One region of the Planomonospora sp. ID91781 genome, then DNA from elsewhere that is predicted to be linked to it. Evidence: riboswitches for the same ligand, from Rfam matches in the RefSeq annotation. Region 1 holds a riboswitch; each other region holds the start of a gene.
The links. A riboswitch is a leader RNA that binds a small molecule or an ion and turns the genes downstream of it on or off. The one in region 1 is predicted to bind cobalamin.
Positions count from the first base shown of each region.

Region 2: another riboswitch for cobalamin. It lies ahead of HS048_RS22865 (cobaltochelatase subunit CobN); the one in region 1 lies ahead of HS048_RS25680 (ribonucleoside-diphosphate reductase subunit alpha).
Region 3: another riboswitch for cobalamin. It lies ahead of bluB (5,6-dimethylbenzimidazole synthase); the one in region 1 lies ahead of HS048_RS25680 (ribonucleoside-diphosphate reductase subunit alpha).
Region 4: another riboswitch for cobalamin. It lies ahead of HS048_RS22430 (ABC transporter substrate-binding protein); the one in region 1 lies ahead of HS048_RS25680 (ribonucleoside-diphosphate reductase subunit alpha).

Region 1 covers NZ_JABTEY010000002.1:1,419,658-1,425,331, forward strand. Annotated here, with positions in the region: gene HS048_RS25680 (ribonucleoside-diphosphate reductase subunit alpha) at 1-1,850, opposite strand, end outside; cobalamin riboswitch at 2,059-2,256, opposite strand; gene HS048_RS25685 (tripartite tricarboxylate transporter substrate-binding protein) at 2,261-3,208, opposite strand; gene glmS (glutamine--fructose-6-phosphate transaminase (isomerizing)) at 3,389-5,215, opposite strand; gene HS048_RS25695 (hypothetical protein) at 5,254-5,529, opposite strand.
Region 2 covers NZ_JABTEY010000002.1:796,481-802,154, reverse strand. Annotated here, with positions in the region: gene HS048_RS22870 (precorrin-3B synthase) at 1-1,145, opposite strand, end outside; cobalamin riboswitch at 1,219-1,343, shown strand; gene HS048_RS22865 (cobaltochelatase subunit CobN) at 1,442-5,239, shown strand; gene HS048_RS22860 (methyl-accepting chemotaxis protein) at 5,331-5,674, opposite strand, start outside.
Region 3 covers NZ_JABTEY010000001.1:2,929,113-2,934,786, forward strand. Annotated here, with positions in the region: gene HS048_RS13315 (hypothetical protein) at 1-880, opposite strand, end outside; gene HS048_RS13320 (SAM-dependent methyltransferase) at 969-1,781, opposite strand; gene bluB (5,6-dimethylbenzimidazole synthase) at 1,904-2,584, opposite strand; cobalamin riboswitch at 2,622-2,820, opposite strand; gene HS048_RS13330 (iron ABC transporter permease) at 3,006-5,078, opposite strand; gene HS048_RS13335 (iron-siderophore ABC transporter substrate-binding protein) at 5,075-5,674, opposite strand, start outside.
Region 4 covers NZ_JABTEY010000002.1:700,794-706,467, reverse strand. Annotated here, with positions in the region: gene HS048_RS22445 (ABC transporter ATP-binding protein) at 1-180, opposite strand, end outside; gene HS048_RS22440 (hypothetical protein) at 185-748, opposite strand; gene HS048_RS22435 (hypothetical protein) at 1,064-1,288, opposite strand; cobalamin riboswitch at 1,483-1,678, shown strand; gene HS048_RS22430 (ABC transporter substrate-binding protein) at 1,809-2,804, shown strand; gene HS048_RS22425 (iron ABC transporter permease) at 2,825-3,862, shown strand; gene HS048_RS22420 (ABC transporter ATP-binding protein) at 3,859-4,701, shown strand; gene HS048_RS22415 (hypothetical protein) at 4,643-4,984, opposite strand; gene HS048_RS22410 (SDR family oxidoreductase) at 5,318-5,674, opposite strand, start outside.

The DNA.
Region 1 (5,674 bases):
GCGATGGAGGCGATCGTGGCGGTCGGCGCGATCGCGATCAGCAGGGAGTTGCGCAGGCCGGTCTCCGCGATCCGCTCCCGCAGCGCGGCCCACTCGGGCGAGCGCGCGGCGGACCGGGAGGCCCCGTGACCGCCGCTGCGGCCGTCGCTGTGGCCGTCGCCGTAGTGGTCGGGGTGGAGCACCCCGTCCGCGGCCCGGGTCTCGCCGTAGGAGGGGTGCCGGCCCCGCTCGGCGGCCAGGTCGGCGGAGGTGCCGTAGGCGGCGAGCGCGATCTCCTCGGCGATCCGGGTGGACAGCTCCAGCGCCTCCGGCGAGTCGAACGGCAGGCGCAGCGCGAAGAACACGTCGGCCAGGCCCATCACGCCCAGCCCGATCGGCCGCCACCGGCGGTTGGCCGCCTCGGCCTCGGGCGTCGGGTAGAAGCCCAGGTCGATGGTGCGGTCCAGGAACCGCACGGCGGTGCGGACGGTGCGGCGCAGCCGCTCCCAGTCGACCCCGTCCCCGGCCAGGTGGGCGGCCAGGTTCACCGAGCCGAGGTTGCAGACGGCCGTCTCGGCGTCGCTGGTGACCTCGAGGATCTCGGTGCAGAGGTTGGACAGGTGGATGACGTTCTCGGGGCGGGCGGTCTGGTTGGAGGTGCGGTTGGCCGCGTCCTTGAAGGTCATCCAGCCGTTGCCGGTCTGGGCCAGGGTCCGCATCATCCGGCCGTAGAGGGTCCGGGCCGGGATCCGCCGCACGGCCAGCCCGGCCTCCTCGGCGGCCCGGTAGGCGGCGTCGAAGGCGGCGCCGTACAGGTCGGTGAGGTGCGGGACGTCCTTGGGGTCGAACAGCGACCATGCCGCGTCCGCCTCGACCCGGCGCATGAACTCGTCCGGCACCCAGTTGGCCAGGTTGAGGTTGTGGGTGCGGCGGGCGTCCTCGCCGGTGTTGTCGCGCAGTTCCAGGAACTCCTCGATGTCGGCGTGCCAGGTCTCCAGGTAGACGCAGGCGGCGCCCTTGCGCCGGCCGCCCTGGTTGACCGCGGCGACGCTGGAGTCCAGCGTGCGCAGCCACGGCACGATGCCGTTGGAGTGGCCGTTGGTGCCCCGGATCAGCGAGCCCCGCGAGCGCACCCGGGTCCAGGCGATGCCGATCCCCCCGGCGTACTTCGACAGGCGCGCGACCTGCCCGTAGCGCTCGTAGATGGCCTCCAGCTCGTCGCGCGGCGAGTCGAGCAGGAAGCACGACGACAGCTGCGGGCGGCGGGCGCCGGAGTTGAACAGGGTCGGCGAGCTCGGCAGGTAGGACAGCGTGGTCATGAGGCCGTACAGCTCGGCGGCCTCGGCCACCGTCTCCGACAGGCCGCAGGCCACCCGGAGGAAGAAGTGCTGCGGGCGCTCCAGGACCTTGCGGGTCTCCGGGTGGCGCAGCAGGTAGCGGTCGTAGACCGTGCGCAGGCCGAAGTACTCGAACCGGGTCTCCTCGCGGACCAGCGCGTCCAGCTCCGCCGCGTTGGCCGCGACGAACTCCGCCAGCCGGTCGGCGACCAGTCCGGCCGCGTGGGTGGCGGCGACGGATTCCGAGAAGGTCCGGACGCCGTGCTCGGCGGCCTCGTCGGCGATCAGCCCGTCCAGCAGCCCGGCGGCGGTCCTGGAGTTCTCCGGGTCGGTGATCACCCGGGCGGCGGCCTCCTCGATGGCCAGCCGGCGGGCGTCCGGGCCGGTTCCCGCCCCCGGTACGGCGCCGGCCGTCGTACCGCCCGCCGCGCCGCCCGCCGCGTCACCCGCCGTGCCGGTCACCACCGTGCCGGTCGCGCCGCCCGCCGCGTCACCCGCCGTGCCGATCGCGGCCTCTGCCATGGTCTGTGTCACGTGCCACCCCTCGCGCGCTGGAATTCCCCGTGTGTACGGCTCTCGAGGAACGGGCGCGCGTCGGAGGGCGGATCCCGGCCGCAGGAAGGGCATGCGGGAACCGCCTCGTCCGCGGGCCCTCCCTCGAAGCCCTGGACCGCTTGCGTGGCCGGGGCCGCCCACCGGGCGGTCCGGACCGCCCTCGGGCGTCCCGGAGCCCGGTCCGGCTCCCCTTCCACGCGTCACCGGCAGGTCTTCGGACTCACGGGCGTGTTCGTGCGCTTCCTACTGGCCGTCGCTTCCCAGGTCTCCCCAGTGCCTCTGACGGCGGTCGTTCCCGTTCACCGCTGCGGGGCAGTCCCGGAATCGCACCGGGTTCCCTCTTTCCTCGCCCCGCCAGGGGCGAACCAGCAACGAGGAGGATCCTACATCTAGGGGCGGATCGCGCAACCGGCCCTACAATTTGTGTCGGACGAGCCCAGCAGCCCGAGTTCGTAGAGCACGCCCCGGGTGCGCTCGGTCTCGGTGGCGAGCCACTGCCGGAAGTCGTCGCCGCTGAGGTACACGCGTTCCCAGCCCTGGCGCGCGCACAGTTCCCGCCAGCGCGGGGAGGCGTCGATCCGGTCGCAGAGCGCGACGGCGGCCTCGCGGTCCTCGGCGCTCATCTCCCCCGGGCCGAGCAGCCCGCGCCAGTCGGCGTACTCCAGCCGGACCTCCAGCTCCATGAGCGTCGGCGCCTCGATCCCGTCGATCCGTTCGCGGGAGGAGACCGCCAGCACGCGCAGGCGTCCCGAGGCGAGCCCGGCGGCCAGGACGCGGGCCGGGGCCAGAATCGCGGCGGCCCATCCGCCGCCGAGCGCCTCGACGGCCTGGTCGGCCCCGGCGTACCCGGTGTACTCGAGGAGGCGGGCGTCCACGCCCAGGCACTTGCCGATCATGCCGTAGAGGACGTGGTCCGGGCCGCCGGCCGCCCGGCCGCCGACCACCAGCCCGGCGGGGTCCCGGCGGAGCCGGGCGGCGAAGTCCTCGAAGGAGCGCAGCCGCGAGTCGGCGGAGACCGCCAGCGCCGCCCACTCGCCGACCAGGCGGGCCAGCGGGGTGGCGGACTCGGCCAGCGGGGCGGCGCCGGACGTCTCCGCCCCGGCGACCATCGGCATCCCGGCCACCAGCAGCCCGCCCTCGCGGGTGAACGGCGCACCGGAGGTCCGCGACGCGGCGAGGGCCGCGAGGGCGGCGGCCCCGGCCCCGCCCGGGTGGTTCTCCACCTCGACCGTCCGGGCCAGTCCGTCGCCGGTCAGCGCCGACGCCAGCGCCCGGGCCACCCGGTCGGCCTCGCGCCCGCGGGCCGCGGGCGCGATGACCGACAACCTCTCCGGCACCGGAGGTCCGGCGCCGCCCGTCGTCCCGCATCCCGCCGCGGCGACCGCGATCCCCGCGGTGATCCAGAAAAACCGCCTACGGTGCATAGGTGCCCCTTTCCCAGGGTGCCCTTGGCACTCTAGGTTACAGCACCATTACTTTCCGCCACAGAACGGGACGTAGCGGGCGCAGCGTTCCGGCTACTCCACCGTGACGCTCTTGGCCAGGTTCCGGGGCTTGTCCACGTCCCGCTCCAGGGCGACGGCGGCGTGGTAGGCGAAGAGCTGGAGCGGGATGCCCAGCAGGATCGGGTCCAGCTCGACCTCGTTCTTGGGCACGACCAGGCAGTCGTCGGCCAGCTTGGGGTCGGCGACGCGGTGGCCGACCATCAGCACCCGCCCGCCGCGCGCACGGATCTCCCCCAGCGTGGTGAGGTTCTTGTCCAGCAGCTCGTCGTCGGGGACGATCGCCACGGTCGGCATCTCCGGGCCGATCAGCGCCAGCGGGCCGTGCTTGAGCTCGCTGGCCGGATAGGCCTCGGCGTGCACGTAGGAGATCTCCTTGAGCTTCTGCGCGCCCTCGCGCGCCACCGGGTAGCCCCGGACGCGGCCGACGAACATGATGCTCGGCGAGTCGGCGTACTTCTCGGCCAGTTCCTTGACCTGCGGCTCCAGGGCGAGGATCTCCTTGATCTGGTCGGGCAGCGCGCGCAGCCCCTCGCAGATCCGGCGGCCGTCGGCCGGCGACAGGTCGCGCACCCGGCCCAGGTGCAGGGCCAGCAGCGCGAAGGCCACCGCGGTCGAGGTGAACGCCTTGGTGCTGGCGACGGAGACCTCAGGTCCGGCGTGCAGGTAGACGCCGCCGTCGCACTCGCGGGCGATGGCGCTGCCGACGGTGTTGACGATGCCGAGCACCCGGCCGCCCTTGCGCTTGAGCTCCTGGACGGCCGCGAGGGTGTCGTAGGTCTCCCCCGACTGGCTGATCGCCACGTACAGGGTGTCGGCCTCCACGACCGGGTTGCGGTAGCGGAACTCGCTGGCCGGCTCGGCGTCGGCGGGGATGCGGGCCAGCTCCTCGATGAGCTGGGCGCCGATCTGGCCGGAGTAGTAGGCCGAGCCGCAACCGATGATCTTCACGCGGCGGAAGGAGCGGGTCTCCCGCGCGTCCATGTTGAGGCCGCCCAGGTGGGCGACGTTGAAGCGCTCGTCGAGGCGTCCGCGCAGGGTGCGGGCGACGGTGTCGGGCTGCTCGGAGATCTCCTTGAGCAGGTAGTGCTCGTAGCCGCCGGTGTCGTAGTGCGCGGCCTCCCAGTCGACGGTCAGCGGCTCCTTGGCGGTCTCCCGCGCGTCGCTGGCGAAGGTGTTGAACCCGTCGGCCCGCAGCACCGCGAGCTCGCCGTCCTCCAGGTGCACCACCTGGCGGGTGTAGCGGACCAGCGCGGCCACGTCGGAGGCGGCGAACATCTCCTTCTCGCCGATGCCCAGCACGATCGGGCTGCCGTTGCGGGCCACGACCACCTCGCCGGGGCGCTCGGCGTCGAGCACGGCGATGCCGTAGGTGCCGACGACCCGCTTGAGCGCGAGGCGGACGGCCTCCTCCAGCGAGTCGGTCTCCTTGACGGTCCGGGCGATCAGGTGCGCCAGCACCTCGGTGTCGGTCTCGGACAGGAAGACCGCGCCGTCGGCCTCCAGCTTGGCCCGCAGCTCGTCGGCGTTCTCGATGATGCCGTTGTGCACGACCGCGACGCGCTCGTCGTTCGACAGGTGGGGGTGGGCGTTGACGTCGCTGGGCACGCCGTGGGTGGCCCAGCGGGTGTGGCCGATGCCGACCGTCCCCTTGAACCGCGCGGGCACGGCCGCCGCCAGGTCCGCCACGCGGCCCTTGACCTTGCGCATCTTCAGGCCCTTGTTGGAGACGACCACGCCGGCCGAGTCGTAGCCCCGGTACTCCAGGCGCTGGAGGCCCTCCAGCAGGATCGGCGCCGCGTCCTTCGGGCCGACGTAGGCCACGATTCCACACATGATCATCACCCTCTCACTGAGATATTTGTACCCTTTGTACGGTTTTATCCGTAAACGATCCGTCGCAACTGGCGCAGGGAGAGCTCGGGCGGCGAGACGCGGCGGGCCGCCAGCTCCGCGGCGATCCGCGGGAAGGCGACGTCGTTGACCAGCCCCTTCGCCTTGAGCTCGGCGTGGCGCCGCCGGACGTACTCCTCGGTCCCCTCTGAGAAGTACGCCAGCACGTCCGCCACCACCCGCGCCGCCTCTCCCGGCCCGAGCGCGCTCGTCCGGGTCAGATGAGTGATCAGCTCCTCGTGCGGATGCCATGCGGTGGACACAGACCAGGACGATATGCAGGGGGAACGCGATTCGCCAACTTTCCTGCCCGGAATCGGGCAGGAAATCAGCGATTCCGTCCGATCGACCACATGAATCACATACGGTAGTTGATCGTTACTGTGGGTAGTGGTCCGGGCGGGAGGA
Region 2 (5,674 bases), 620 kb from region 1:
CCGAGGGCCACCCGGTCACCGGGATCCCCGCCCCCGTCTCCGTCTCCGGCCTCCTTCCGGTCCCCGCGCCCGCGGACCGGCTCGATGACGCCCACCGGTCCGTGCGTGACCGGGTGCGGCGCCACCGGCCGGCCGAGCCCGGAGCCCACGCCGGCGTCCGTCGCGGGAGGCGGCGCCGCGGCGTCCGCGGGGGTCTCCACCGGGGCGGCCGCGGAAGCGCCCGCGAGGGCGACGGCCGAGCCGGCCGCCTCGGCGCGGAGGCGTGCCACGACCCGGCCGGGACCGCCGGGCAGTTCCCCGATCCGCCAGGCGGCGGTCCCCGAACCCGCGAGCTCCGCCAGGAACGCCCCGGCCACCGCGAGCAGCGCGGGAACCGCCTCGGACACCGGGACGCGCAGGCCGCTGTCGGCGCCCGCGACGAGGACCGCGACCAGGTCGGGAGCGAGCGGCAGGATCCCCGCGTCGGCGCCGAGCCCGGCGACGTCGCCGCGGCCGTCGTCGACGGCGAACAGGAACCGGCCGGGCAGGGCGGCCAGCTCCGGGCGGGCGCACAGCGACCGGTCCAGTTCGGCGACCAGCGGGCCCGCGTCGAGCAGCCCGCGGCCGTCGCAGCCGGTCAGCGGGGAGGCCAGGATGTTGCGGACCCGCTCGTGGGTCGGCGAGGGCAGCAGGCCCGCCTCGCCCATCCGCGCCGCGAAGCCGGACTCCTCGCCCAGCCCGCGGACCTGGACGTTCGCCCGGGAGGTCAGCTCGATGACGCCGGTGCCGCACTCGGCGGCGGCCCGGGCCAGCTCGCGCAGCCGGGTCGAGGGCAGGCGGCCGCCGGGAACCCGGATCCGGGCCAGCCCGCCGTCGGCGGCGGCGTGCGTCTGCAGCGCTCCGGGACACGCGTCGGACCGGGACCGGCCCGGAAGGCCGGACACGCCGGAGGAGCCGGGACCGTCGGAGGCGCGGGAGGAGCCGGGTGCGCCGGACGCGTCAGGGGGTCCGGGACGGCCGGGCGCGCCGGAGGAGCCGGACAGGCCGGGAGTTCCGGAGGGCCCCGGTCCGCCGGGTGCGCCGGAAGGGGCGGGAAGCCCGAGTCCGCCGGGCACATCGGGGGAGCCGGACATGCCGGGATTTCCGGAGAGGTCGGGAACGGTCACGCCGAGGATGCTAACGCCGGGTTCCTCCGGACGACCGAACTGCCGTACGCTCATGGTCGAGCGAAGGCAATGGGAGGAAGCCGGTGCGAATCCGGCGCGGTCCCGCCACTGTGACCGGGGAGCGACCCCCAACCAGGCCACTGTCCGCGTGCGGACGGGAAGGCCGGGGGGAGCGTCGATCCGGGAGCCAGGAGACTCCGGCCCTCGCGTCCGCCGACGACCCGGGGCGAGGACCCCGAGGGAGGAAGAGTCTCCGTGCGCCCTTCGCCGTGCCCCCGTCCCGAGGGACGTGCCGCGTGATCCTGCTGCTCTCCACCTCCGACACCGACCTGCTCAGCGCCCGGGCGAGCGGCGCCGCCTACCGGCTGGGCAACCCCGCCCGGCTCGCCGCCGCGGACCTGCCGCCGCTGCTGGAGGGCGCCGACCTGGTCGTGGTCCGGCTGCTCGGCGGGCGCCGCGCCTGGGAGGAGGGCCTGGACGCCCTGCTCGCCGGGCCCCGGCCCGTCGTCGTGCTCGGCGGCGAGCAGGCGCCCGACGCCGAGCTGATGGAGTTGTCCCGCCAGTGGGGGGTCCCCGGCGGCGTCTGCGCCGAGGCGCACGCCTACCTCGCCCACGGCGGCCCGGCCAACCTCGCCGAGCTGCACCGGTTCCTGTCCGACACCGTGCTGCTCACCGGCCACGGCTTCGCACCCCCCCGGCCCACCCCGGCCTGGGGGGTGCTGGAGCGCGAGGCCCGCCGGGACACCGCCGGGGACGCCGCCGGGGACGCCGTCGGGAACGCCCCGGTCGTGGGGGTGCTGTACTACCGGGCCCACCACGTCGCCGGGAACACCGCGTTCGTCGAGACGCTCTGCGCGGCGGTCGAGGACGCGGGCGCGCGGGCGCTGCCCGTCTACTGCGCCTCCCTGCGCGCCGCCGAGCCCGCCCTGATCGAGACCCTGCGCCAGGTCGACGCCCTGGTGGTGACGGTGCTCGCGGCCGGAGGCACCCGCCCGGCGACCGCGTCGGCCGGCGGCGACGACGAGGCGTGGGACGTCGGGGCGCTGGCCGAGCTGGACGTGCCGATCCTGCAGGGACTCTGCCTGACGAGCAGCCGGGAGACCTGGGAGGGCAGCGACGACGGCCTGTCGCCGCTGGACGCCGCCACCCAGGTGGCCATCCCCGAGTTCGACGGCCGGATCATCACCGTGCCGTTCTCGTTCAAGGAGACCGACGCCGACGGGCTCACCGTCTACGCCGCCGACCCCGAGCGGGCCGCGCGGGTGGCCGGCATCGCCGTACGGCACGCCGCGCTGCGGCACGTCCCGCCCGCGGAGCGGCGGATCGTGCTGATGCTCTCGGCCTACCCGACCAAGCACTCCCGGATCGGCAACGCCGTCGGCCTGGACACCCCCGCGAGCCTGGTGCGGCTGCTGGCCGCGCTGCGCGGGCACGGCTACGACATCGGCGCCGAGGACGAGCTGCCCGGCGTGGCCGCCCAGGACGGCGACGCGCTGATCCACGCGCTGATCGCGGCGGGCGGGCAGGACCCCGACTGGCTCACCGAGGAGCGGCTGGCCGGCAACCCGGTGCGCATCGCCGCGCGCACCTACGCCGAGTGGTACGGCACGCTCCCGGCGGACCTGCGCGAGCGGGTCGAGGCGCACTGGGGGCCGCCGCCCGGCGAGCTGTTCGTCGACCGGTCCCGCGACCCGGAGGGCGAGATCGTGCTGGCCGCGCTGCGCGCCGGGAACGTCGTGGTGATGGTCCAGCCGCCGCGCGGCTTCGGCGAGAACCCGATCGCCATCTACCACGACCCGGACCTGCCGCCGAGCCACCACTACCTGGCGGCCTACCGGTGGCTGGCCGACGGGTTCGGTGCGCACGCGGTCGTGCACGTCGGCAAGCACGGCAACCTGGAGTGGCTGCCCGGCAAGTCCGCGGGCCTGTCGGCCTCCTGCGGCCCGGACGCCGCCCTGGGCGACCTGCCGCTGGTCTACCCGTTCCTGGTCAACGACCCCGGAGAGGGCACCCAGGCCAAGCGCCGCGCCCACGCCACCCTGGTCGACCACCTGGTGCCGCCGATGGCCCGCGCCGACACCTACGGGGACATGGCGCGGCTGGAGCAGCTCCTCGACGAGCACGCCTCGATCGCGGCCATGGACCCGGCCAAGCTCCCGGCGATCCGCGCCCAGATCTGGACGCTGATCCAGGCGGCCCGGCTCGACCACGACCTGGGGGTCGGGGACCGCCCGCACGACGCGGAGTTCGACGACTTCCTGCTCCACCTGGACGGGTGGCTCTGCGAGGTCAAGGACGTGCAGATCCGCGACGGCCTGCACGTGCTGGGCGCCGCCCCGCAGGGGGAGGTCCGCGTCGACCTGGTGCTCGCCATGCTCCGGGCCCGCCAGATGTGGGCGGGGAGCGAGGCGCTGCCCGGCCTGCGGGAGGCCCTGGGCCTGGCGGAGGACGGCAGCGCGGACCGGGCGGGCGTCGACGGGGCCGAGACGCTGGCCCGCTCCCTGGTCGAGGCCATGGAGGGCGGCGGCTGGGACCCGGCCGCGGCGGCCGGTGCGGTCGCCGCCGTCCTCGGACCGGTCGGCGGTGCCGTACCCGGATCGGATAACGGTGCCGTACCCGGATCGAGTGGCGGTGCCGTACCCGGATCGAGTGGCGGTGCCGTATCCGGACCGGGTGGCGGTGCCGTATCCGGACCGGGTGGGTCGGGCGGCGCGGCCGTTCCGCCGGGGGCCGCCGCCTCCGGAGCGGACCTCGCGCTGGTGGAGCGGATCCTGCGGTTCGCGGCGACCGAGATCGTGCCCCGGCTGGCGCGGACCACCGACGAGATCGGCGCGATCCTGCACGCCCTCGACGGCGGGTACGTGCCCGCCGGGCCGAGCGGGTCGCCGCTGCGCGGGCTGGTCAACGTGCTGCCGACCGGGCGCAACTTCTACTCGGTCGATCCCAAGGCGGTGCCGAGCCGGCTGGCCTGGGAGACCGGGCAGGCCATGGCGGACTCACTGCTGGCCCGCTACCGGGAGGAGACCGGCGGCTGGCCCCGCTCGGTCGGGCTCTCGGTCTGGGGGACCAGCGCCATGCGCACCGCCGGGGACGACGTGGCCGAGGTGCTCGCGCTGCTCGGCGTCCGGCCCGTGTGGGACGAGGCGTCGCGCCGGGTCACCGGCCTGGAGGCGATCCCGCTGCCCGAGCTGGGCCGGCCCCGGGTGGACGTCACCGTCCGCATCAGCGGGTTCTTCCGGGACGCCTTCCCGCACGTCGTGGCCATGCTCGACGACGCCGTACGGCTGGTCGCGGCCCTGGACGAGCCGGAGGAGGACAACTACGTCCGGGCCCACGTGCTGGCCGACTCCGGCCGCGGCGACCGGGCCACGATGCGGATCTTCGGTTCCCGCCCGGGCGCCTACGGGGCGGGGCTGCTGCCGCTGATCGACAGCCGCAACTGGCGCGACGACGCCGACCTGGCCGAGGTGTACGCGGTCTGGGGCGGGTTCGCCTACGGCCGGGGCGTCGACGGCGTCCCGGCGCGCGAGGACATGGAGACGGCCTACCGGCGGATCGCGGTGGCGGCCAAGAACGTCGACACCCGCGAGCACGACATCGCCGACTCCGACGACTACTTCCAGTACCACGGCGGCATGGTCGCCACCGTCCGCGCCCTCACCGGCCGGGCCCCGGCCGCCTACATCGGCGACAGCACCCGTCCGGACGCGGTCCGCACCCGGACGCTGTCGGAGGAGACCTCCAGGATCTTCCGGGCCCGCGTGGTCAACCCGCGCTGGCTGGCCGCGATGCGCCGGCACGGCTACAAGGGCGCCTTCGAGCTGGCCGCCACCGTCGACTACCTGTTCGGCTACGACGCCACCACCGGGGTCGTCGCCGACTGGATGTACGACCGGCTCGCCGCGGCCTACGTCCTGGACCCGGAGAACCAGGCGTTCCTGGCGGAGTCCAACCCGTGGGCGCTGCACGGCATCGCCGAGCGGCTGCTCGAGGCCGCCGACCGGGGCATGTGGGAGCACCCGGACCCGGAGATCCTGGCCGGGGTGCAGGAGGTCTACCTCAAGGCGGAGGGCGACCTGGAGGGCCGGGGATAGCGCGGCCCCGCCCCGCGGGGAGCCCCCGCGGGGCGGCACGACGATCGGCCGGGCGGCTTCTCCCGCGGTCCGTCTGCGCGGATGCGCCGTCTCAGACGGTGAAGCGGTTCACCAGTTCGCGCAGTGACGTGCTCATCTCCGCCAGTTCCGCCGCCGCCTGACGCGACTGCTCCACCCCCTCGGTGGTCACCGCCGCGGCCTCGGCGACGCCGGCGATGTTGGCGGCGATCTCGTTGCTGAAGGTCGCCGCATCGGCGACGTTGCGGTTCATCTCCCCGGTGGTGGCGGTCTGCTCCTCCACCGCCGCGGCGATCGCGGCCTGGTGGTCGTTGATCCGGCCGGTGATCTCGCTGATCCGGCTGATCGCCTCCATCGCGGCCGTCGTGTCGGCCTGGATCGCGGTGACCCGCCGGGCGATGTCCTCGGTGGCCTTGG
Region 3 (5,674 bases), on a different contig from region 1:
CCGGGGGCAGGCCGTCCAGCGCGGCCAGGAGAGCGCGGCGCTCGGCGCGGCGGAACGAACGGAACCTGGTGGGCGCGGCCAGCGTGACATCGCCGCCGGAGGCGCCGCAGGCCAGCCGGAGCACGTCGGTCACCGTGTCGACGAGCAGGGGGAGGCCGGCGGCCAGCCGTACCTCGTTGACGACGGCGCGGTTCTCGCGCACGGGCACGTCCTCGGGCTGCTCGGCGCAGAACGAGGCGAGCGAGCGCAGGGCCGCCAGGTCCTCGGCGGCGAGCGGCGCCTGCGAGCCCGCCAGGGAGAAGTAGAGGTCGCGCGCCTCGGACTCCAGGCTCCCGCCCGCTTCCAGCACGGTCACCCGGTCCCCGGCCAGCGGGACCAGCTCCGCGTGCGCGGCCAGCAGTTCGGCGTAGGTGTGCCGGTAGCGGCCGTATCCCGGCAGGCTCAGCAGGTCGATCGTCGACGGCCGGACCCGCGCGGTGGCAGGGTCGAGCGCGGTGACCGGGTCGAGCAGCGCCTCGCGCAGCAGGCCGGCCCAGAACTCCACGGTGTCGGGCACGTTGGCGGGGAAGTCGATGAAGTAGGCGTTGTGCCGCACGTGGTCGCCGACCAGCCGGCGGACCGCGGCCAGGACGCGCACGCCCAGATCGACCACCTCCTGGCCGGGCAGCCCGGCCAGACGCGCGAGCAGGGCCGGCGAGCACGTGAACCCCACGCTCAGCAGCGCGGCGTCGAGCTGCCGGGCGGCCGTCTCACCCCAGCCCGGCACGGCGTCCGCGGGAGCGCCGAGGGGGACCCGCAGCCGCCTGGTGATGACGAGGCCCTCCAGGGCGAGGCTTTCCGGCGTGGGGTCTTCCGGCGGGAGGTTTTCCAGGGCGTCCACGGATGCACCTTATAGGCGAATACGTGAGGTGATTATTGGTTTTCTCCTGGTGCGCTCTGCCGCCGCGGCGGGCACCCCGGCCGGGGCTTCACGGCTTGCGGGCGACCCCGCAGAACTGGGAGACCTCTTCGGGCTCGCCCCAGGGCTCGGCCTCGGCACGCCATCTCGAGCAGGACACCACGCCGGGCTCCAGGAGCTCCAGCCCGTCGAAGAACGTCGCCAGGTGACGGCGGTCGCGGGCCACGATCGGGGTGCCGCCCCGCTCCATGAACCGCCGCATCGCCTCGTGCATGGCGTCACCGTGGACCTCGGCCGTGGCGTGCGCGATCGCCAGGTAACTGCCGGAGGGCAGGGCGTCGACCAGCTCCTGTACGATCTTCCCCGCCTCGGCGTCGTCGACGATGTGGTGCAGGATGCCCAGCAGCATCAGCGCGACGGGTTCGGTGAAGTCGAGCGTCTGCGCGGCGACCCGCAGGATGTGCTGCGGGTCGCGCAGGTCGGCCTCGATGTACTGGGTGCGGCCCTCGGGCGTGCCGGCGAGCAGGGCGCGGGCGTGCGCCAGGACGATCGGGTCGTTGTCGACGTAGACGACCCGGCACTCCGGGGCGATCCGCTGCGCGACCTCGTGGGTGTTGTCGGCGGTGGGCAGGCCCGTGCCGATGTCGAGGAACTGGCGGATGCCCGCCTCGCCCGCCAGGTGCCGTACGGCCCGGCCCAGGAACGCCCGGTCGGCCCGGGCCGCTTCGACGATGCCCGGGATGAGCTGCTTGACCATCTCCCCGGCCTCGCGGTCGGCCGGGTGGTGGTCCTTGCCGCCCAGCCAGTAGTTCCAGATGCGGGCCGAGTGCGGCCGGTCGAGGCCGAGGTCGCGCGGAGCGCCGGATTCGCGGGGGGTGTTCATGGGCCAGGTCCATTCATGCGGGGGTTCGCGCCGAACATGACCGCCTTAGTCGATCATGTCCGCTCGGGCCGCGGCAAGGCCCCATCCGGGTCCCGCGCCCCGGGTCGATCCGTGTCCTCGCGTCACCACCGTTCGTGCCGGACCGCGGCGCTCAGCGGGGCGCGGCGGCGCCAGCCGTGCCGTTCCAGGTCGGGGGCCGGTTCGACGTGGGTGACCGGTCCCAGGCAGAGCCAGGCCACCGGGCGGATCCCGGACGGGATGCCGAGCAGGCGCCGCACGAACGGCTCGCGGTAGAACGAGACCCAGCCGACGCCCAGGCCCTCGGCGGTGGCCGCCAGCCACAGGTTCTGGATGGCCAGGCAGACCGAGTAGAGGCCGGTGTCGGCGATGGCGTGCCGGCCCAGGACCGCGGGACCGGCGCGTTCGGCGTCGTAGGTGACGACCACCGAGAGGCTCGACTCCAGCACGCCGTCGACCTTGATCCTGGCGAACCGCTCGGCCTCGTCCCCGCTGAGGGACGCCGCGAAGACGGCCCGCTCCCGCTGGACGTGGTCGTGGAAGGCCTGGCGGGTGGCGGGGTCCCGTACCAGGACGAAGTCCCAGGGCTGGGAGAGCCCCACGCTGGGCGCCGCGTGCGCGGCGGCCAGCACGCGGTCGAGGACGTCGCCGGGCACGGGTCCGCCGTTGAACTGGGACCGTACGTCGCGGCGGCGGTGGATGACGTCGTAGATGCCGGTGTTCGCAGGGACGTCGTTCGCAGGGACGTCGTTCGCATAGACGTCGTTCGCAGGGACGTCGTTCACAGGGCAGGCTCCCGCTGCTCTCGTGCCGCCCCTCAGGGGGCGGCGGGTGGAGCGAGGCCGGTCTTCGGACTCTCGGATCAACGCCTGCGCCGTCCGCCTTCCCGGCCTCGAGGCCAGTGGCCGCACGTCTCGTGCGTGGACGGCAGCTCCCCGATCACCGCGGCGGGCCCGTGCCGGAGTCGCACCGGCTTCCCGATTCTCCTCCCGGGGGAGGCACCTCGCGTCAGTTCGTGCCGGACGCGACTGTAGCGCAGTGCGGGAGCGCGATCATGCAGGAGGTGACGACCGCGCCGCCGAACCGGGTGCGGTCGCACCGTCCGCCTCCACGAGACCAGGGGCACACTCGCTCCTCGGTCCCGCGGAGGCGATCTCGGATGGGACGACCTCGTGGAAATCGCGATCAGGGCCCGGAACCGGCCGGTCAGCCGTCCGCCTGCGCCCGGGAGCGCCACAGCAGCCAGACGAAGTACGGCGTGCCGAGCAGCGCGGTGACGAGCCCGGCGGGCACCTGGGCCGGGGCGATGACGGTGCGCCCGAGCGTGTCGGCCAGGCTCACCAGCAGAGCGCCGAGGAGCACGGCCACCGGGAGGACGCGGGCGTGGCCCGCACCGACCAGGGCGCGGGCGGCGTGCGGGGCGATCAGGCCGACGAAGCCGACCACGCCCACGGCGGAGACCGCGGTGGCGGTCAGCAGCACCGAGCCGCCCAGAGCGGCCAGCCGTACCGGTTCCAGGGGGACGCCGAGGACGCGGGGGCTGTCCTCGTCCAGGGAGAGCAGGTCCAGGTCGCGGCGGAGCCAGACGATCAGCGGGAGCACCAGGGCCAGGGCCAGCGCGACCGGGATGAGCTGGGCGGGGACGCGGCCGTAGGTGGAACCGGACAGCCAGGTCAGCGCCATGGCGGTGTTCCAGGGGTCCGCCTTGACGATGATCAGCACGGTGACGGCGGTGCAGGCCGCCTGCACGCCGACGCCGATCAGCACCAGCCGGTCGGAGCTCAGCCCGCCGCGCCACGACAGCAGGTACACCGCGGCGGAGGCGGCCAGGGCCCCGGCGATGGCCGCCGCGAACATCGGCCAGATCCCGGCGAGCGGTGCGAGGGCCAGCAGCGAGACGGCGCCCACGCCCGCACCGGCGGTGACGCCGAGCATGCCCGGCTCGGCCAGCGGGTTGCGGCACACCGCCTGGACGGCCGTGCCCGCGGCGGCCAGCGCGGCGCCGGCGAGCACCGCGGCGAGCACCCGCGGATAGCGCTGATCGAGCACGAAGGTGAGGCCGCGGCCGGTCCGGCCGTTCAGCCAGTTGACCAGGTCGCCGCCCAGGATCCAGGTGTCGCCGCCGAGCATGCCGAGGAAGACCGCTCCGGCGAGCAGGACCGCGCAGGCCGTCACCACGGTCAGGAAGGCGGCGCGCGAGCGGGCCGCGACCCGCACGATCGGCGGCTGGCGGGTCGGCCCGGCGTCCCGGTAGCGGCGGGCCAGCCACACCATCACCGCGGCGCCGAACAGCGAGGTGACCACGCCGGGCGGCACGTCCACGCCCGCCTGCCCGCCGAAGACGGCGCGCAGCCCGATGTCGGAGCCGAGGACGACGAGCACGCCGACGAGGCCCGCCAGCGGAACCGCCGTCCGGTGGCGGTGCACGCCCGGGAGCAGCCTGACGATCACCGGCGCGCACAGGCCCACGAACCCGATGGGGCCCGCGACGGTGACCGCGGCGGCGGCCAGCAGGACGGCCAGGAGCGTGAGCACCAGGCGCAGCCGTCCGACGTTGACGCCGAGCACCGTGGCGGTGTCGTCGCCCAGGGAGAGGATGTCGAGCCTCGGCCCGGCCAGCACGGCGGCGGCCCCGGCCAGCAGGATCAGCGGGCCCAGCTGCGTGACGGCCTCGAGGTCGCTCTGCACGAGCGAGCCGCTGCCCCAGGCGAACAGCCCGTTGGTCTCCTCCTCGAAGAGGATCAGCAGCAGGTTGGTGAGCGAGTGGAGCGCCAGCGCGGTCGCCGAACCCGCCAGGATCAGCCTGGTCGTGCCGGTCCGGCCGCCCGCGGCGAGCGCCATCACCAGGGCGGCCGCGGTCAGGCCGCCCAGCAGGGCGAGCAGGCCCGACAGGAACAGCGGCAGCGTCAGGCCGAAGGCCGCCGCCGCGGCGACCGCGAAGTAGGCGCCGGCGCTGACCGCCAGCGTGTCGGGCGAGGCCATGGGGTTGCGGGAGACGGCCTGCAGCAGCGCGCCCGCCACCCCCAGGGCGACGCCGACGGTGATCCCGGCCAGCAGCCGGGGCAGCCGGGAGGCCAGCAGGATCCGGGCGGCCTCGCCGTCGGTGTCGCCGAACGGCAGCCGGAGCAGATCGAGCGCGCCGATCGACGACGTGCCCTGCGTCACGTGGACCGCGGCGGCCACGACGACCGCCGCCAGCGTCAGGAGGAGCACGCCGGCGCTCCCCAGCCGCCGCAGCGGGGTGGGGGGCGCCGGCGGGGCCTGGAGGGTGGTGCTCAACCGGTGTAGGCCTTCACGAGGGCCTCGGCGTACTGCTTGGAGGACAGCGGTCCGCCGAAGGTCCAGATGCCGTCGGGGAGCTTGACGACCTGCTTCTTCTCGACGAACGGCAGCTTCTTCCAGATGGCGTTCGAGGCCAGCCCGTCGGCGAAGACGTCGGTGCCGTCGGAGGCGTTGTAGAAGAAGCGGGTGTCGGGGTCCTTCAGCGCGGTCAGGCCCTCGACGTCGGTGGCGCCCAGGCCCCACACCGGGTCCACCTCGCCCGTCCAGGCGTTGACCAGGCCGAGCTCGGTGGCGACGTCGGAGACCAGCGCGCCCTTGCCGAACATGCGGATGGAGATCTTGCTGCCGTCCTTCCAGCCGTCGGCCATGGCGAACGGCTTGCCGGCGGCGCCCGCCGCGGCGAGCTTGCTCTTGCCGTCGGCCAGCGCGGCGTCGAAGTCGGCGAGGAGCTTGTCCGCCTCGGCGGTCTTGCCCAGCGCGGTGGCGATCAGCTTGAGGTCGCTCCGCATCCGGCCCAGGTTGTCCTTCGCGTCGCTGCCCTTGAAGGTGATGACGGGGACGAACTTCTCCAGCTGCGGCACCAGCGCGGAGTC
Region 4 (5,674 bases), 720 kb from region 1:
ACCCAGCCTGAGCGCCCGGCCGGAGTCCGCACCGGTGGTGATGGCGTCCAGGAGCAGTTTGGTCAGCCACGCCGTCACCACCGGCACCAGGGCGGTCAGCAGCGTGAGGGCCGCGAACACAGCCGTGTAAAGGCGGCTCGCCTCCCGGCTCAGCCGCAGGGCCTCGATGATCCCGCGCACCGCCTCAGACCCCCGCCCCGGCGGTCATCACGTCTCGCACAGTGGTCCCGGAGACGCGCACCAGACCGCCGGAGTCGACGAGCGCCATCGCCGGGTAGCCGGTGACGCCGAACGCCCTGCCGACAGGCCCACCGGGCATCTCCTCGATCACCACCGTGGCCACCGGCTCCAGCGCCGCGCGCTTGGCCTCGAGGTCGCGCTCGGCTCCGACCAGCAGGACCAGCACCCCTGCCCCGCTACCGGGGTAGACCTTGGCGAGCTCCAGGAACTCGGGCAGCCGCTCCTCGCACGCCCGGCAGCCCTGAGCGAAGGCGCCGAACAGCACCGTGCCGTCGGCGAGGAACTCCTGGCCGACCGGTCCGCCCCAGGTGGTGCGGGCACGGAAGGCGCCCACCTGCTCCCCGGCCGCGCGCATCACCTGGAAGACGTTCTCGGCACCCGGCCCCGCGGGTACGGCTGACAGCCCCCCGTACCCGCGCAACCGGCGGATCACCGCCACGGTCAGCAGCAGGTTCAGCACGCTCAACGCGCCGGCGGCTCCGGCGCACACCATCATGAGACTGGGCATGGGAGGACACTCCTGTGGTGAGTGGATTCGATCGATGACGGGAAGCCGTGTCCGATGGGCGGCGCCGGTGCCCGGCGCCGTCCGTCTCCGGTGACTCCGGCGAGGGGCCGCACCCGTTTTACGGGTGCGGCCCCTCGCCGCGCCTCCCGATGCGCCCCGCCGTGCCGGTCACCGGCACGGCGGAGCGCGCGTACGCCGCCGGGACGCCGCTCAGGCTGGTCGGCCCCCGGCTGCCCGGTCATCGGAGGGACCCGGCCGGGGCCTCTGGAGCGCGCCCTCCTCGAGCCCGGTCACCCTCCGGTGCGGCATGGCGTGCTAGCAGCTCGACTTCGTGGTCGACCAGAACTTCTCGGTGGCGAAGTCGACGCAGATCTCGGTGATGATCGACCGCTTGGGGCCGCTCGGCGGGATGCTGAAGTTGCACCACTCCTCCGTCGGCCGGGAAATGGAGATGCACTGCTTGGCCATGGCCCGCGCCTCCCCTGCAGGAAGCACGGTGCCCAGCAGCCGGCCGGTGAGCGACTCGATGATGTGAGCCATCCGTTTACCCTCTCTCGGGACCGCCCCTCCCGTCCGGGAGGAGCAGGATTTTCTGACACCGGCAACCGTAGGGAGGCTCTGCATGGAGGCTGCATGGTAACGACATGGTAACGACAGTGTCGATCTCACATCCCGGGCAGGAGCGTGATCCCGCAGTCCGGCGGGCATGTGGGGGCAAGGACAGTCCGGATCGTGCGCATCGGTCCGTTTCGTGTGATGATGGCGCGAAGGCGAGCGCGGACTGAGGAAGCCGGTGTGAATCCGGCGCGGTCCCGCCACTGTGATCGGCGAGCGGATCCCCACCACGCCACCGCCCCTGCCCGGGGTGGGAAGGCGGGGACGAGCAGCGACCCGAGAGCCAGGAGACTCACGCGGTCGCCTCCTCGACGAACTGGGGCGGATCTCCCCGGAGAGGAGCGGGCTCTGGTGTCCGTCGGGCCGGTGGCCACGCCGAGAGGCTTCTCGGCGTTCCCTCTCCCAGATCCGCCCCGTCGTGCAGATCCCGTGAGAGGAACACTTCATGACGGGCAGACGTCCCGCGTCCCTCCTGCTCGCACTCCTGGTGTCCGGAGTGCTGGCCGCCTGCGGCGGCACCCCGGCCGGTGACACCCGGGCCGCCGTTCCGGCGGCCTCCGCGCCCGCGGGTTTCCCGGTCACCCTGGACAACTGCGGCGTGCGGACCACCTACGAGCGGCCGCCGCGGCGGGCGGTCTCGATGAACCAGCACGCCACCGAGGTGATGCTGGCCCTCGGGCTGGAGAAGTCGATGATCGGCACCGCCTATCTCGACGACAAGGTGCTGCCGGAGTACCAGGCGGCCTACGGCGCGATCAAGGTGGTCGCGAAGGAGTATCCCGCTTATGAGGCCCTGCTGGCCGAAGAGCCGGACTTCGTCTACGGCGGTTTCGCCAGCACCTTCGACGAGAAGGAGGGACGCGGCCGGGACGCCCTGCGAAAGGCCGGGATCAAGACGTACCTGAACGTCGAGGAGTGCGCCGAGGGCCCGGTGACCATGGAGCTGATGGACACCGAGATCCGCAACGTCGCGAAGATCTTCGGCGTGCCCGGCCGGGCCGATCAGCTGCTCACCGAGCTGCACACCACCCTGTCCGGAGTACGGGAGAAGCTGGCGGGGGTGGCGCCGGTGAAGCTGTTCGTCTACGACAGCGGGGACAAGACCGCCTTCACCGCCGGCGGCAAGGGCATCGGCAACGAGATCATCACGCTGGCCGGCGCGGAGAACGTCTTCGCCGACCTCGACAAGGTGTGGGGCGACGTCTCCTTCGAGCAGGTCGCCGAGCGCGCTCCCGACTGGATCGTCATCTACGACTACGGCGACCGGTCGGCGGCCGACAAGGAGGAGTTCCTCCTCTCCAACCCGGCGCTCAGGGACGTGCCGGCGATCAAGCACAAGCGGTTCGCGGTGCTGCCGCTGTCGTCGGTGGTGCTCGGGGTCCGGGTGCCGGGGGCGGTCGAGGCGCTGGCCGGGCAGCTGCACGCCGACCGGTTCCGGTGAGCGGGCCGGCTGCAGGCGCCGTGCTCCCCGCTCGGCGCCCGGGACTGCCGTACCCGGTCGTGATCGGCCTGCTGCTCGCGCTGCTGGGCGCGGCGGCCACGGCCGCCATCGCGGCCGGGTCGGTCACGCTCCCGGCGGGGCAGGTCTGGGGCGTCCTGCTGCACCGGGTGCATCCGGCGCTGGCCGAGCCGACCTGGACGGCCGTGCGGGAGACCATCGTGATGGACGTGCGGCTGCCGCGCGTCCTGCTGGCGGCGGTGATCGGCGCAGGCCTGTCGGTGTGCGGCATGGCGCTGCAGGCCCTGGTCCGCAATCCACTGGCCGACCCCATGCTGCTGGGCGTGTCCTCCGGAGCCGGCGTCGGCGCGGTCAGCGTGGTGGTGTTCGGCCTGACCGCGTTCGGCGCGTTCTCCCTGCCCGTCGCCGCGTTCCTCGGAGCCCTGGCAGCCCTGGTGGCGGTGTACCTCCTGGCGCGATCCGGCGGCCGGATGACCACGGTCCGGCTGGTGCTGGCCGGAGTCGCGACGGCCGAGGTGCTCTCGGCCGTGGCCAGCTTCCTGCTGGTCACCTCCAACGACCCGCACAAGACCCAGTCGGCGGTGCGCTGGATGCTGGGCGGCCTGGCCGGGACGACCTGGGCGGTGGTGTGGATCCCGGCCGCCGCCGTGCTGGCCGGCACGGCCGTGCTGGTCGGGGTGTCGCGGCCGCTGAACCTGCTGCTGGCCGGGGAGGAGGCGGCGGCCTCACTCGGGCTGGACGTGCACCGCTTCCGGGCGGCGCTGTTCGTGCTGGTCGCCATGATGATCGGCGCGATCGTCGCGGTCAGCGGGGCCATCGGGTTCGTCGGGCTGATCATGCCGCACGTCGTCCGGCTGCTGATCGGCGCCGACCACCGGCGGGCGCTGCCGGCGACGGCGCTGCTCGGGGCGGCCTTCCTGGTGGCGGCCGACCTGGTGGCCCGGACCCTGATCGCGCCGGAGGAGATCCCGGTGGGGATCATCACCGCGCTGGTCGGCGGGCCGTTCTTCCTGTGGCTGATGCGGAGGCGCTCCAAGTGAGGTTGACCGTGGAGAACGTGTCGGTCCGCGCCGACGGCCGGGACCTGGTCCGCGGGATCTCCCTGGAGGTCGCCGGGGGAGAGGTGCTGGGGCTGGCCGGGCCCAACGGCGCGGGCAAGTCCACGCTGCTGCGCACCCTCTACCGGGCCCGCAGACCCACCTCCGGCCGGGTGCTGCTGGACGGCGAGGACGTCTGGAGGACGCCGCCCGCCTGGCTGGCCCGGCGGCTGGCCGCCGTGCTCCAGGAGAGCGGCGGCGACTTCGAACTCACCGTGTACGACGTCGTCGCCATGGGCCGCACCCCGCACAAACGCGCGTTCGACGGCGACGACGCCTCCGACCGGGAGATCATCGCCGACGCCCTGAACCGGCTCGACGTGGCCGACCTGGCGTACGCGCCGTTCGACCGGCTGTCGGGCGGCGAGAAGCAGCGGGTGCTGATCGCGCGGGCGCTGGCCCAGCAACCGGCCGTGATGGTGCTGGACGAACCGACCAACCACCTCGACCTGCGCCACCAGCTCGACGTGCTGAGCCTGGTGCGCGGGCTCGGCGTCACCTCCGTGATCGCCCTGCACGACCTCAACCTGGCCGCCGCGTTCTGCGACCGCATCTGCGTCATGGACGCCGGCCGCGTCGTGGCCCTCGGCACGCCCGGCGAAGTGCTGACCCCCGCCCTGCTGGCCGGCGTCTACCGGGTCGACGCCGAGGTGGCCGTCCATCCCGAAACGGGGATCCCGCAGGTGACCTTGCGCACCGGGGGGCGCCGCGACGGCCCGGGCCTCAGTCCAGCCCGGTCGGATCGAGCGTCTCCGGCGCCAGCCCAGCGGGCAGGCCCGTGATCCTGGCGTGGCGGACGACCGCCTCGTGCACCGCCAGGTGCAGGTGCAGCAGGGCCCGCTCGGACTCCTCGGCCGGAGGCGGGACCGGCAGCGGACTGCCGGCCACCTCGTGCCACCGCTCGTCACCGGAACGCTGCACGAACACCCGCAGACGCCCTGCGGCCAGCTGGGTGGCCAGGTGCATCGAGCCCGTCACGACGCCGGCCGCTTGCGTCAGCACGCCCTCCGGCCCGACCACCACTTCACCGATCTGCCGGGCGGCGCCGGCCGCAGGCTCGGTCACGGCCGCCGTCCTGGCGGCCGGGAACGGGCCCGCAGGCGATCAGCGGGTATCGTCCGCCGCCGACGGCGGCTGCGGCCCCGGCAGCGAGGCAACGGCCTGGAACGTCGCACCTGTCTCACCCCGGCACGTCTACCCGGATGAATCGGCGCCACACCGGCCGACCGGCGACGATGTGCGGTGGCCGGTCATGCGTCGCCGGCGTCCGGGGACGCGGCCCGCACGGCCGTGCTGGCGCCGTCGCAGATCTCGCACGCCCGGCGCCGGCCGACGGTGGTCAGGAGCCGGGCCGGGCGGTGCGTCCGCACGGCCGGCGCTCCCCGCCCGAGAAGGGCATCACAGGCCGGCGCCGCCGGTCGCGTCGATCACTCTGCCGGTCACCCAGCGGGCGTCGTCGGAGGCGAGGAAGGCGACGATGTCGGCGATGTCCTCGGGCTGTCCGATCCGGCCGAGGGCCGCCAGGGACGCGGCGCGGGCCTGGGCTTCTGCGTTGCCGCGCAGCCATCCCGCGTTGACGTCGGTGTCGACGATTCCGGGCGCCACCGAGTTGACCGTGATGCCCCGCGGACCCAGTTGCTTGGCCAGGTTGAGGGTGAAGGTGTCCAAAGCGCCCTTCGTGGAGCCGTAGGCGATGATCTCCGGCATGGCCAGGCGGGCCGCGCCGCTGGAGATGTTGATGATGCGCCCGCCGTC